Linked DNA regions of Sphaerisporangium rubeum. The protein of the gene in region 2 interacts with the protein of the main gene of each other region in a pairwise test. Links are inferred from orthologs where the notes say so. Each region holds a gene or a part of one and is shown on either strand. Other genes may lie near its edges.

Region 1 (7,654 bases), 4.8 Mb from region 2 along the record:
ACCGCACGCGGTGCAGGCGTACTGGTAGGTAGGCACGCACTCCTCCTTATATGGCTCAAGCCTGATTGGCACTCTACCGGTGCGACTGCTAATGGTACGCAGCCGACTAGGGTAAACGCCACCCGGAAGCTTTCTAATCCCGGTCCAAGGGGTCGTTGCGGGGTGGGGAACCGCTGGTCAGGACAGGCTACTGGGAGGTCGGGGGGCCGAGATCCGCCTGGTGGCCGCCATGTTCGAGGTGCCGGTCGGCCCGGGGTGTGAGCATTGGTCTATGAGGTGGGTTGGTGGTGGACGGTGCCTGGGGCTGCTGGGGTCGCTCGCCGTACGCGCGAGGAGGACGTCAGAGGCCCGTCGGGTGGTCATTCGCCGCGTTCGCCGAACCAGCCGGCGAGTTTGCCGCGGCGGCTGATGGCGCGGAGGCGGCGTTCGACGGTTTGGCGTAGGGCTGCGGTGGTGACGATGAGGAGTTGGTCGCCGGAGCGGAGGCGGGTGGTGGGTTCGGGGACGTAGGAGTGGTTGTCACGGACGATCATGGTGACGGCCGCGTCGGAGGGGAGACGTAGTTCGAAGATCTCGACGCCGTGCAGGAGCGAGCCGGGTGGAATGGCGATCTGGAGGAGCTCGGCGTTGAGCTCCTCCAGGGGAGCGGACTCCACGCCGAGTTCGCGGGCTTCGCCGGGGTCGCTGATGCCGAGGACGCGAGCGAGGTACGGCAGCGTCGGGCCCTGCACCATCGTGAAGACGATCACGATGACGAAGACCTCGTTGAAGATGCCTTTGGCGCCGACGACCCCGGCGGCCCAGGGGATGGTGGCGAGCACGATGGGGACGGCGCCACGCAGGCCGGCCCAGGACAGGAAGATCTGTTCGCGCACGGACAGGGTGTCGATGCGGACGAGCCGGGTCACCAGCGCGGACACGACGACCGACAGGGGGCGGGCGAGCAGTACGAGCGCCAGGCCGCCGATCATGCCGGGGATGATGGTGGACGGCAGTTCGAAGGGGCTGGCGAGCAGGCCGAGCATGACGAACAGCCCGATCTGCGCGAGCCAGGCGGCGCCTTCGGCGAATCCGCGGGTGGCCATGCGGTGCGGCAGGCGTGCGTTGCCGAGCACGAGCGCGGCGAGGTAGACGGCGAGGAAGCCGCTGCCGTGCAGAAGCGTGGCTCCGCTGTAGGTGACGAAGGCGAGCGCGAGCACCGCGATGGGGTAGAGGCCGGACGCGGGGAGCGCGACGCGGCGCAGGGTGTACGCGCCGACGGGGCCGACGACGAGGCCGACGGCGGCGCCGATGGCCAGTTCGAGCACGGCGTCGATCACGACGTGGCCGACGCTCGGCAGGGTGCCGCTGCCGGTGCTCAGCATCATGACGACGATGACGGTCGGCGCGTCGTTGAAGCCGGACTCGGCCTCCAGGATGCCGGCGAGCCGTGGCGGCAGCGGCAGCCGGCGCAGCACGGAGAACACCGCGGCGGCGTCGGTGGAGGCGAGGACCGCGCCGAGCAGCAGGGACGTCCGCCAGTCGAAGGCCAGGAGCCAGTGCACGGCGCCTGCGAGCACGACGATGCTGACGGCGACGCCGATGGTGGCGAGCACCAGGGACGTCGGTACGGCCCGCCGCACGTGCTCCCAGTGGGTGGTGAGACCACCTTCGGCGAGGATCACCGCGAGGGCGATCAGGCCGATCTGCTGGGCCAGGTGCGCGTTCTCGAAGTGGATGCCGAATCCCGCCTCGCCGAGCAGCAGGCCGAGGCCGAGGTAGATCAGCAGGCTGGGGAGTCCCGTGCGGTGGGCGACACGCACTGAGGCGATGGCGACGATGACGACGGCGGATGCGAGCAGCAGCCAGAAATCCAGATCCACCGGCCTCCCATCTAGCGTTTTCCGGCTATTGTGTCGTATTCGTATAGCCCTCTACCACGATGAACTACTTTCAGCTACCGTCACTCGCGACACTCGCGAAACACATCAAGACAGGTCAAACAGGTGACGGACGAGACTTCCCCGGTCGCGGAGAGCGTCGTGGAGGCCGGCGACGAGAAGATCGTCCGGACGGAGCCGAGGAAACGTCCCCGCCTGCTGCGCCGGTTGCTCATCGTGGCGGCGCTCGGTGTGGCGATGGTGGTGGCCGCGGGGTTCGCGCTGGTGATGGAGCGTCAGATCACGCTGAACGGCAATATCGAGCGCGTACCCGGAGCGTTCCCCGAGGAGGCGGGCCGTCCGGCCAAGACGGTCGGTGAGGCGCAGAACTGGCTGCTCATCGGCTCGGACAAGCGGCCGGGTGAGGCAGGCAACCAGCGGGCCGACACCATCATGATCGTACATATCCCCGCAGACCGGGCTCGGCTCACTCTCATCGGCATCCCCCGCGACTCCTATGTCCGTATCCCCGGACACGGAAACAACAAGATCAACGCAGCGTACGCCTTCGGTGGCCCGCAGTTGCTGATCCGTACGGTCGAGAACCTGACCAAGGTCCGCATCGATCATTTCGCGGCTCTCGACTTCAAGGGCTTCGTCACGATGACCGAGGCGATCGGCGGCGTCGACGTCTACGTCGCCAAGAAGGTCTACGACCCGGCCAACAAGGTCACCTGGCCGCAGGGCACGGTGCACCTGGAGGGTGAGAAGGCGCTGCTGTTCGTACGGCAGCGGTACAACCTGCCAGAGGGGGACTTCGACCGCATCAGGCGCCAGCAGGCGTTCATCGGCGCGATGGGTCGCAAGATCATCAGTCGGGACCTGCTCACCGATCCCCTCAAACTCAACGACTTCCTCGAAGCCCTGACGCGCGCGGTCAGCGTGGACGACGGGGTGACGCTCAGCACGCTGCGCGACCTCGCCCTGGGACTACGGGACATCCGGCCCGACAAGGTCGACTCGGCCACCATCCCCAACCTGGGTTCGGTGACCGTGCGTGGCGCGAGCGTCGTACGGCTGGACAAACGGGCCGGTGAGAAGTTCTTCACGGCGATCAGGGACGACAAGCTCGAAGAGTACTTCGGCAGCAGCGGCGGCCTGAACGATCTGACGATCCTTCCCTAACGTGAATCTTTCCCGGGGATCCGCACGATCCCCGAGGGAAGGGCCACCATCGACACCGGCCGGTCGTGCGGCTCCGCGGGGACGTCCACCAGCTCACCTTCGTGCAGCAGCGCCACGGTCGGCACGTTCGGTCCGACGCGCGCCAGCGCACGGTCGTACGACCCGCCGCCTCTCCCGAGCCGGATGCCGGTGACGGGGTCGACGGCCAGCGCGGGGACGATGACCAGCGCCGCCGTACGGATGGCGTCCACTCCTCGCGGGGTGTCCACCGGCTCCATCAGCTTGCGCGGCCCCGGCGCCAGCGAGTCGGGACCGTCGTACACGGCCCAGTCCAGGTCGTCGTCCGGCCGCAGGATCGGCAGGATCACCGTGGCGCCGTGCTTCCACAGCGCGAAGATCAACCCGTGAGTGGCGGGTTCGTCACCGGTGGACCAGTACGCCGCGACCAACCCGGCCATCTGCACCCAAGGCTGGTCGAGTAGCGTTTCCCTGATCGCTGTCGCGGAGCCGCGCGGATCGGCGACGTCCGCTCGTGAGGCGACGATCCTGCGGCGCAGCTCCGCTTTGTCCACTCGGCCCTCCATTAAGGTGCGTCTCATGGCTGACTACGATCCAGTGACCAAAGTCGTCATCCCCGCCGCCGGGCTCGGCACGAGGTTCCTGCCGGCGACCAAGGCGACTCCCAAAGAGATGCTGCCGATCGTCGACAAGCCGGCCATCCAGTATGTCGTCGAGGAGGCGGTGGCCGCCGGGCTGCTCGATCTCCTCATGGTGACCGGCCGCAACAAGCGCTCCATCGAGGACCACTTCGACAGAGCGTACGAGCTCGAGGAGGTGCTCGCCGCCAAGGGGGACGAGGAACGCCTCTCCCAGGTGCTCGAACCGGTCGAAATCGCCACGTTCCACTATGTACGGCAGGGGGAGCCGAAGGGGCTCGGCCACGCCGTCCTGTGCGCCAAGCAGCACGTCGGGGGCAACCCGTTCGCCTGTCTGCTCGGTGACGACCTGATCGACCCGCGTGACCACCTGCTCAAGCGCATGATCGAGGTGCGCGACACCTACGGCGGCAGCGTGGTCGCGCTCATGGAGGTGCCGCGCGAGCAGGTCTCCCTGTACGGCTGCGCCGAGATCGCCCCGACGTCCGAGGACGACGTGGTGCGGGTGACCGGCCTCGTGGAGAAGCCGCCGGCCGACGAGGCGCCGTCCAACTGGGCCGTCATCGGCCGGTACGTCATCGATCCCGCCGTGTTCGAGGTGCTGGAGAACACCCCGCCGGGCCGGGGTGGCGAGATCCAGCTCACCGACGCGCTGCTGGAGCTGGCGGGCCGCGACAACGACGGCGGCGGTCCTGTGCACGGCGTGCTGTTCCGCGGACGCAGGTACGACACCGGCAACAAGCTCGACTACCTGCGCACGGTCGTGCAGTTCGCCGCGGAGCGGCCCGATCTCGCCGGCGAATTCATCCCGTGGCTGCGCGAGTTCCTGGACAACGACGCGAGGTGACCTCATGAAGCCGGTGGACGCGCACCTGGACGAGATCCTTGCCGCGGTACGGCCGATCGACCCGGCCGAGCTGGACCTCGACGACGTTCTCGGCGCCGTGCTCGCCGAGAACGTCACCTCGCCGGTCGCGCTGCCGCCGTTCGACAACTCGGCCATGGACGGCTACGCCGTGCGGGCCGCCGACGTCGAGAAGGCCACCGAGGAGCGGCCCGTGCTGCTCCCGGTGGCCGCCGACGTCCCCGCGGGTGAGCAGGCGCCACGCGTGGTGGAGCCCGGCTCGGTCACCCGCGTCATGACCGGCGCGCCGCTGCCGGAGGGGGCCGACGCCGTCGTGCCGGTCGAGTGGACCGACGGCGGCACGGTGCGGGTCGCGATCCACCGGCCCCCCGCGCTCGGCAACGCGATCCGCCGGTCCGGCGAGGACGTCCGCGCCGGGGACGTCGTGCTCACCGCCGGCACGCTCATAGGACCCGCTCAGCTCGGCATCCTCGCCGGGGTGGGCCGCCGCACCGTGCGTGCTCGGCCGAGGCCGCGGGTGCTGGTGCTGTCCACCGGCGCCGAGCTGGTCGATCCCGGCCTGCCGCTCGGGCCGGGGCAGATCTGGGAGTCCAACAGCTTCATGCTGGTCGCGTCGGTACGGCAGGCCGGTGGTGAGGCGGTGCGCAGGAGCGCCGTGGGGGACGACCCCGCGGCGTTCCTCGAAACCCTGACCGGCCTTCTCGGTGACGCCGACGCGGTGATCACCAGTGGCGGCATCTCGATGGGTGCGTACGAGCCGGTCAAGGAGGCGCTCACGCCGCTCGGCACCGTACGGTTCGAGAAGGTCGCCATGCAGCCCGGCATGCCGCAGGGCTTCGGAGCGGTGGGAACGCGCAACACGCCGATCTTCACGCTCCCCGGCAACCCGGTCTCGTCGTTCGTCTCGTTCGTCCTGTTCGTCCGGCCGGCGCTCGACCGTATGCGCGGGCTCCCTGCCGGTCCGCCGCGCACGGTGACCGCCACGACCACCGAGGCGCTGCGCTCACCTGACGGCAGGCGCTCCTACCTGCGCGGCGTGCTGAACGGCGCCGAGGTCGCGCCGGTGCGCGGCCAGGGCTCGCACCGGCTCGCCGCGCTGGCCGGCGCCGACGCGCTGATCGTGGTGCCTGAGCGCGTCACCGAAGTGCCCGCGGGTACGGCTGTGGAGGTGATCCCGCTGTGAGTGAGCTGACACATCTGGACGAGACCGGCGCGGCACGCATGGTGGACGTGTCCGGCAAAGAGGTCAGCGCGCGTACGGCCACCGCGACCGGCCGCGTGCTGCTGTCGCCGGAGGCGGTGGCGGTGCTGCGCGCCGGGGACGTACCGAAAGGCGACGCCATCGGGGTGGCGCGCATCGCCGGCATCCAGGGGGCCAAGCGCACGCCGGACCTCATCCCCCTGTGTCACCCCATCGCCGTTCACGGTGTGCGGGTCGAGTTGGAGATCGAGGACGACGGCGTACGGATCGTCGCGCGCGTCAAGACCGCCGACCGCACCGGCGTCGAGATGGAGGCCCTGACCTCCGTCACGGTCGCGGCCCTGGCCCTGATCGACATGATCAAGGCGGTGGACCCCGCGGCGGTCATCACCGACGTACGGGTCGAGGAGAAGACCGGCGGCAAGACCGGCGTCTGGACCCGGCCGTGAAGGCGCTGGTGGTGACGGCGTCCAACCGTGCCGCCGCCGGCGTCTACCCCGACAAGTCCGGGAAGTTGCTGGCCGAGCTGCTGACGGAGGCCGGCTGCGAGGTGCACGGCCCCGAGGTGGTGCCGGACGGCGAGCCCGTCGAGGCGGCCTTGCGCGCCGGCGTCGCGGCCGGGTACGACGTGATCGTCACCACCGGCGGCACCGGGCTGACCCCGCAGGACCTCACCCCCGAGATGACCCGCCGCGTGATCGACCGCGAGATCCCCGGCATCGCCGAGGCCGTACGCCTGGCCAACCGCGACAAGGTCCCCACGTCGGTGCTGTCACGGGGCCTCGCGGGCCAGGCGGGCCGCACGCTCATCGTCAATTTGCCAGGTTCCTCCGGCGGGGTGCGGGACGGCATGGCGATCCTCGCACCGATCCTGCGGCACGCCGTCGACCAGATCGGAGGCGGCGACCACTGAACCACTGGTGACCGCCGTTACGCCTCCCACCGGGCCCGCCGAGCCGGTACGCTGCGCCTTCGGCACGGAACCTGTCAGGACCGGCCGTTACCCCGCCAAGCGGGGTCATAAGGTACGCCATGGCGAACATAGGGTTCGACAGGGGATGATTGACCCGTGGATCGACTACGCGGCTGGCCGGCGACCCTGGCAGAGGGACCGGTGGGGCTCCGGCCGCTCCGCCTGCGCGACGTGAGTGTGTGGCGTGAGACGCGGCTGCGCAACGCCAACTGGCTGCGGCCATGGGAGCCGAGCAACCCCGAGACGCCGCTGTTCCGCACCGGCCTCGGCCCGTACATCTCCATGGTCGGCACCCTGCGCAGAGAGGCACGCCAAGGCCTGGCCCTGCCGTGGGTCGTCACGTGGCGCGGCGCGTTCGCCGGTCAGCTCACCGTCGGCGCCATCGTGTGGGGCTCGGCACGCTCGGCCCAGGTCGGCTACTGGATCAGCAGCGCGCTGGCCGGCCGCGGCATCACCCCGACCGCGCTCGCCATGGCCGTCGACCACTGCTTCTTCACCGTCGGCCTGCACCGCCTGGAAGCCAACATCCGCCCCGAGAACCACGCCAGCCGCCGCGTGGTGGAGAAACTCGGCTTCCGAGAGGAAGGCATACGGCGCCGCCACCTGCACATCGACGGCGCCTGGCGCGACCACATCTGCTACGCGCTCACCTCAGAGGACGTCCCGAGGGGTCTGCTCGACCAGTGGCGCCGAACCAGCCAGAAAGCTCCGCACGACGGCATCGCGTAGCCCCGTATAACCGGCTTTTGACTGACGCTTGGCGATAAACAGGTTGACGTTCTCACGACACACCGCAGCGAATACTCGTCAACCAGTGACACACGGTCCTACGGTGCGTCACGTGAACACATTCGCCGCGGCACCAAGCCCCACGCTGTGTTCACGCTGCCCTGAGGAGGCCCGATGAGCAGCGCC
Region 2 (3,926 bases):
CGAGTCCAGAGCGTTCTCCACCAGATGGATCGGCATGCCGGTCTCGTCACGCAGACGGTCGTCCATGCCGCGCAGCAGCGCACCGCCGCCGGTCAGCGCGACACCTCGGTCCATCAGGTCGCCGGACAGCTCGGGAGGACACTTGTCCAAAGTGGTCTTCACCGCGTCGATGATCAGCTTGAGCGGCTCCTCGGTGGCGCGGCGGATCTCGTCCGCCGAGACCACCACGGTCTTCGGCAGGCCGCTGACGAGGTCACGGCCCCGGATCTCGGCGTGGCGGTCGTCACCGGTGGAGCACGCCGAGCCGATGGCGATCTTGATTTCCTCGGCGGTGCGCTCCCCGAGCATCAGGGAGTACTCCTTCTTGGCGAACGCCATGATCGCGTGGTCCAGCTCGTCACCACCCACCCTGATGGACTGGCTGGTCACGATGCCACCCATCGAGATGATCGCCACCTCGGTGGTGCCGCCGCCGATGTCGACCACCATGTTGCCCGTCGGCTCGTGCACCGGCAGCCGCGCGCCGATCGCCGCCGCCATCGGCTCCTCGATGATGTACACCCGCCGCGCACCCGCCTGGTAACCGGCTTCCTTCACCGCGCGCTGCTCCACGCCGGTGATGCCGCTCGGCACCGCCACGATGATGCGAGGCTTCGCGAAGTGACGCCGCTTGTGCACCCGCTGGATGAAATAGCGCAGCATGCGCTCGGTCACGTCGAAGTCGGCGATCACGCCGTCCTTGAGCGGACGGATCGCCACGATGTTCCCAGGCGTCCGGCCAATCATCCTCTTGGCCTCGATGCCAACCGCGACGATCTTGCCCGTGGTGGTGTTGATGGCCACCACCGACGGCTCGTTGAGCACGATGCCGCGCCCGCGCACGTAGACCAACGTGTTGGCCGTGCCCAGGTCGACGGCCATGTCACGGCCGAGGAACGCCAGCTTGCTGCCCATGGGGAAGGAAACCTTCCTTCAGGTGAGTCGCGAGAGATTACGATTCGCATTCGAATCGTAACGTGACGTACCCACTCCTGAGGGCAACGAGCCGCCAGCCCGGGGAAAATCTTGCCCCACCCGACACTCAAACCCACCCGCACAACCGGGCCCTGAACGATCGCTTCCCCGCCTCCACCAGCGAAAACGCCGCCGTCTCCCGCTGGCGTCACCGTGTCACGCCACCCCGGGACGACCGGACGAACACCGTGCCGGCGAAGCCCCACGACGCCTGGAAGGCCGGGCGAACACAGCACGCGGCCCCGGGTGCGTCAGCACACCGGGGCCGTCGTGGAATCGCTCAGAAGCGGTCCGGAAAGAAGATCTTGATCTCGCGCGCGGCGGACTCGGGCGAGTCGGAGCCGTGGACGACGTTCTCGCCGATCTCCAGCGCGTGGTCGCCGCGGATGGTGCCGGGAGCGGACTTCACCGGGTCGGTGGCCCCGGCCAGCGCACGGAACGCCTCGATCGCGCGCGGGCCCTCCAGGACCAGGGCCACCAGCGGGCCGGAGGTGATGAACGACACGAGCTCCCCGAAGAACGGCCTCTCGGAGTGCTCGGCGTAGTGCGCCTTGGCGGTCTCCGCGTCCAGTGTGCGCAGCTCCAGGGCGACGACCTTGAGGCCCTTGCGCTCGACTCGGGCGATCACGTCCCCGATGAGCCCACGGCGGACACCGTCGGGCTTGATCAGGACAAGCGTGCGCTCGGACACGAGAATCTCCTTAAGTCAACTGATCGCCACCCCGGCAGGGGCCCACGGCGAAAGGGGAAGCCTGCCCGCAGCCTACCGGCCCCCGCCGCCTACCCCATCCTCATGTCCACGAGGGTCTGCGTGCGGGTCCTCCCCGCCGGCAGGCGACGAACCGGGAGGGACGGCCGGGAACGCGACCGTGTCCCCGGCGCGCGCGATGTGCGCGCCGGCGGTGGAGGAGGGGATGGGGTCCGGGGACGGAGGCGCCGGCCGGGGGGCCGGGTCGCGGCGGCGCAGAAGAGCGCCGAGCACCAGGATGGCCACGACGACGAAACCCGCGACCAGAGCCCAGACGTGCAAGGCGCCGACGAAACCGTCCACCATGGCCTGGGACGTGACCGTGCCGGAGGCGCTGATCGCGCGCAGCCACCCCACCTGGATGCCGGTGCCGAGCAGGAAGCCACTGAGCACGGCGGGGAAGCACAACGACAGGCCGAACAGCCCCGCATGAGGGCCCGCGAGCAGCACGGCGGCACTCACCGCGACCGCGGCCCCGGCGGCCAGCAGCACCAGCGGCACGACCAGCGGGAGCCCGGTCGCCGACGGCACGAGCAGCCGTATGCCGCACAACCCGGCGACCACCGCGACCAGCCCGGCCGCCACGAGCCTCGCCACCGGCCCGTCCACCGCACGGCTCTGCGCGCCGCCATCGGCTCCGAGGCCGGACGCCGTGCCGTCCAGCGGCACCGGGTCGTCACCGACATCCCGGTGTGACGGCCCGCTCGCGGACGACCGCGCCGCGGCGGCGCCTTCGAGCGCCGCGGGGCCGGGAAACTTCGCGGACGGATCGACCGCGCCGGTCGACGTGACGGCGACACGGGAGCGTGCCGTGATGAAGCGGACAGCGGCAAAGGCGGCGGCGAACGCCGCGAGCGCGGCCAAGGCGAACGCGGCCCACAGCCCGGACAGCCCCGGCCCGCCGAGACCACCGAGCTCGACGTAGGTCACCTGGGCCGCGGTGGGCAGCACGACCAGGCCGACGGCGATCATGACAAGAGCGGCCATGCGCTCCTCGGAGCCCCCGGCCTGCCGTACGCACGCCATGGCGGGCAGCGAGACGACGGCGACGGCGGCCGCCACCAGGATCAGCTCGGACGGCCAGTTGAAGGTCGTGCCGACCGCCAGCGCCGCGACCCCCGCCGACGGCCCGGCCGTGAGCACCAGAGCCCTCCGTCCCGCCGCCGGCCACCGGATGGCCGCCGAGGACCCGGCCTCACCGCGACGCGACACCGCCAGATGGACGGCGGCGACGGCGAGCGCCACACCGGTCAGCAGTGGGTACGGCTGGAGCGTCACGCGCCACGACGTCACGTCGGCCAGCGGCCACAACGCCAGCGCCTGCGCCGCGAGCAGGCTCGCGCACAACGCCGCGGCCCACAGCGGCACCAGGACGCGCCGCGCGGCCCGAGGCCGCTCCCACGCCGCCGCGAACGTCGCGGGGACGAGGAGCCCCGCGCCGGCGCCGTGCATGGCACGCAGGGCCCCCACCTCGAACGCCGAGCCGGCGAAGCCACCGGCGAGGTCGGCCGCGGCCAGCATCGCGAGACCGGCGAGCACCAGCGGCGCGGGACGGAACCGGCGCAGCGCGGCGCCGGCCAGCGGCACGACGCACAACATGACAGGAAGGGCGAGCCCATGGGCCCGCAGGATGCCGACCCCCGCGAGGCCCGGAGGCAGCAGGGCGGACACCACGGAGATCGTGTTGGGGATGGCGACGATCGCCAAGGGGAGCCCGATGACGGCCAGCAGACCGACGACCACGTCGGCCGCGAACGGCAGGCGATTGACCCTGGCGAACCCGGCGAGCCTCGCCGCCGGCACTGATGGAGCGGGGGGAACGGCCATACCAGCCGACTTTAGCGCTAAGTCACGCCCTCGACACGACGAGCGACGAATATCGCGGTAATCCACAACGCGGCGAAGATCACTCCCAGGAAGAACATGATCGGCACAAGGAACCCGGTGGCGATCGCCAGCACCTGCAGAACGCTCCCCGCCACATACGCGAACGGCCGCTTCAGCAGCCCCGCGACCACCACACACAGCACCGCGAGCCCAAGCCCCACCGTGACGGCGATCGCCGGCTCCACCTTGTTCACCATGATCGCCACCGGTGTCACCAGCCCGAGCACGATCGCCTCCATGCCGAGCACACTCGCACACAACCGCCGCATCCCCGGCG

Evidence for each region. The genes of interacting proteins can lie anywhere in the genome.
Region 1: the proteins of ndk (region 2) and BJ992_RS29330 interact in binary tests that used the Escherichia coli proteins (3 or more experiments, as listed by UniProt). The link is inferred for Sphaerisporangium rubeum from one-to-one orthologs.

What each region holds. Positions count from the first base shown.
Region 1 is NZ_JACHIU010000001.1:6,925,400-6,933,053, reverse strand. What follows is about bases 1,829-4,732. They hold BJ992_RS29330 (5-formyltetrahydrofolate cyclo-ligase), read right to left. Parts: upstream 3,617-4,732; coding sequence 3,041-3,616; downstream 1,829-3,040. Other genes in these bases: glp (molybdotransferase-like divisome protein Glp), read left to right, coding at 4,552-4,732; galU (UTP--glucose-1-phosphate uridylyltransferase GalU), read left to right, coding at 3,642-4,547; BJ992_RS29335 (LCP family glycopolymer transferase), read left to right, coding at 1,986-3,044; BJ992_RS29340 (potassium/proton antiporter), read right to left, coding at 1,829-1,862. Also shown: BJ992_RS29345 (FmdB family zinc ribbon protein), read right to left, coding at 1-36; more of BJ992_RS29340, read right to left, coding at 360-1,828; more of glp, read left to right, coding at 4,733-5,748; cyclic pyranopterin monophosphate synthase MoaC, read left to right, coding at 5,787-6,215; BJ992_RS29310 (molybdenum cofactor synthesis domain-containing protein), read left to right, coding at 6,212-6,679; BJ992_RS29305 (GNAT family N-acetyltransferase), read left to right, coding at 6,836-7,468; BJ992_RS29300 (hypothetical protein), read left to right, coding at 7,643-7,654. UniProt on the Escherichia coli protein: Involved in the removal of 5-formyltetrahydrofolate.
Region 2 is NZ_JACHIU010000001.1:2,165,784-2,169,709, reverse strand. The notes cover bases 1-2,890. They hold ndk (nucleoside-diphosphate kinase), read right to left. Parts: upstream 1,706-2,890; coding sequence 1,295-1,705; downstream 1-1,294. Other genes in these bases: BJ992_RS09280 (hypothetical protein), read right to left, coding at 1,778-2,890; BJ992_RS09290 (rod shape-determining protein), read right to left, coding at 1-954. Also shown: more of BJ992_RS09280, read right to left, coding at 2,891-3,589; BJ992_RS09275 (DUF4233 domain-containing protein), read right to left, coding at 3,607-3,926. UniProt on the Escherichia coli protein: Major role in the synthesis of nucleoside triphosphates other than ATP. The ATP gamma phosphate is transferred to the NDP beta phosphate via a ping-pong mechanism, using a phosphorylated active-site intermediate.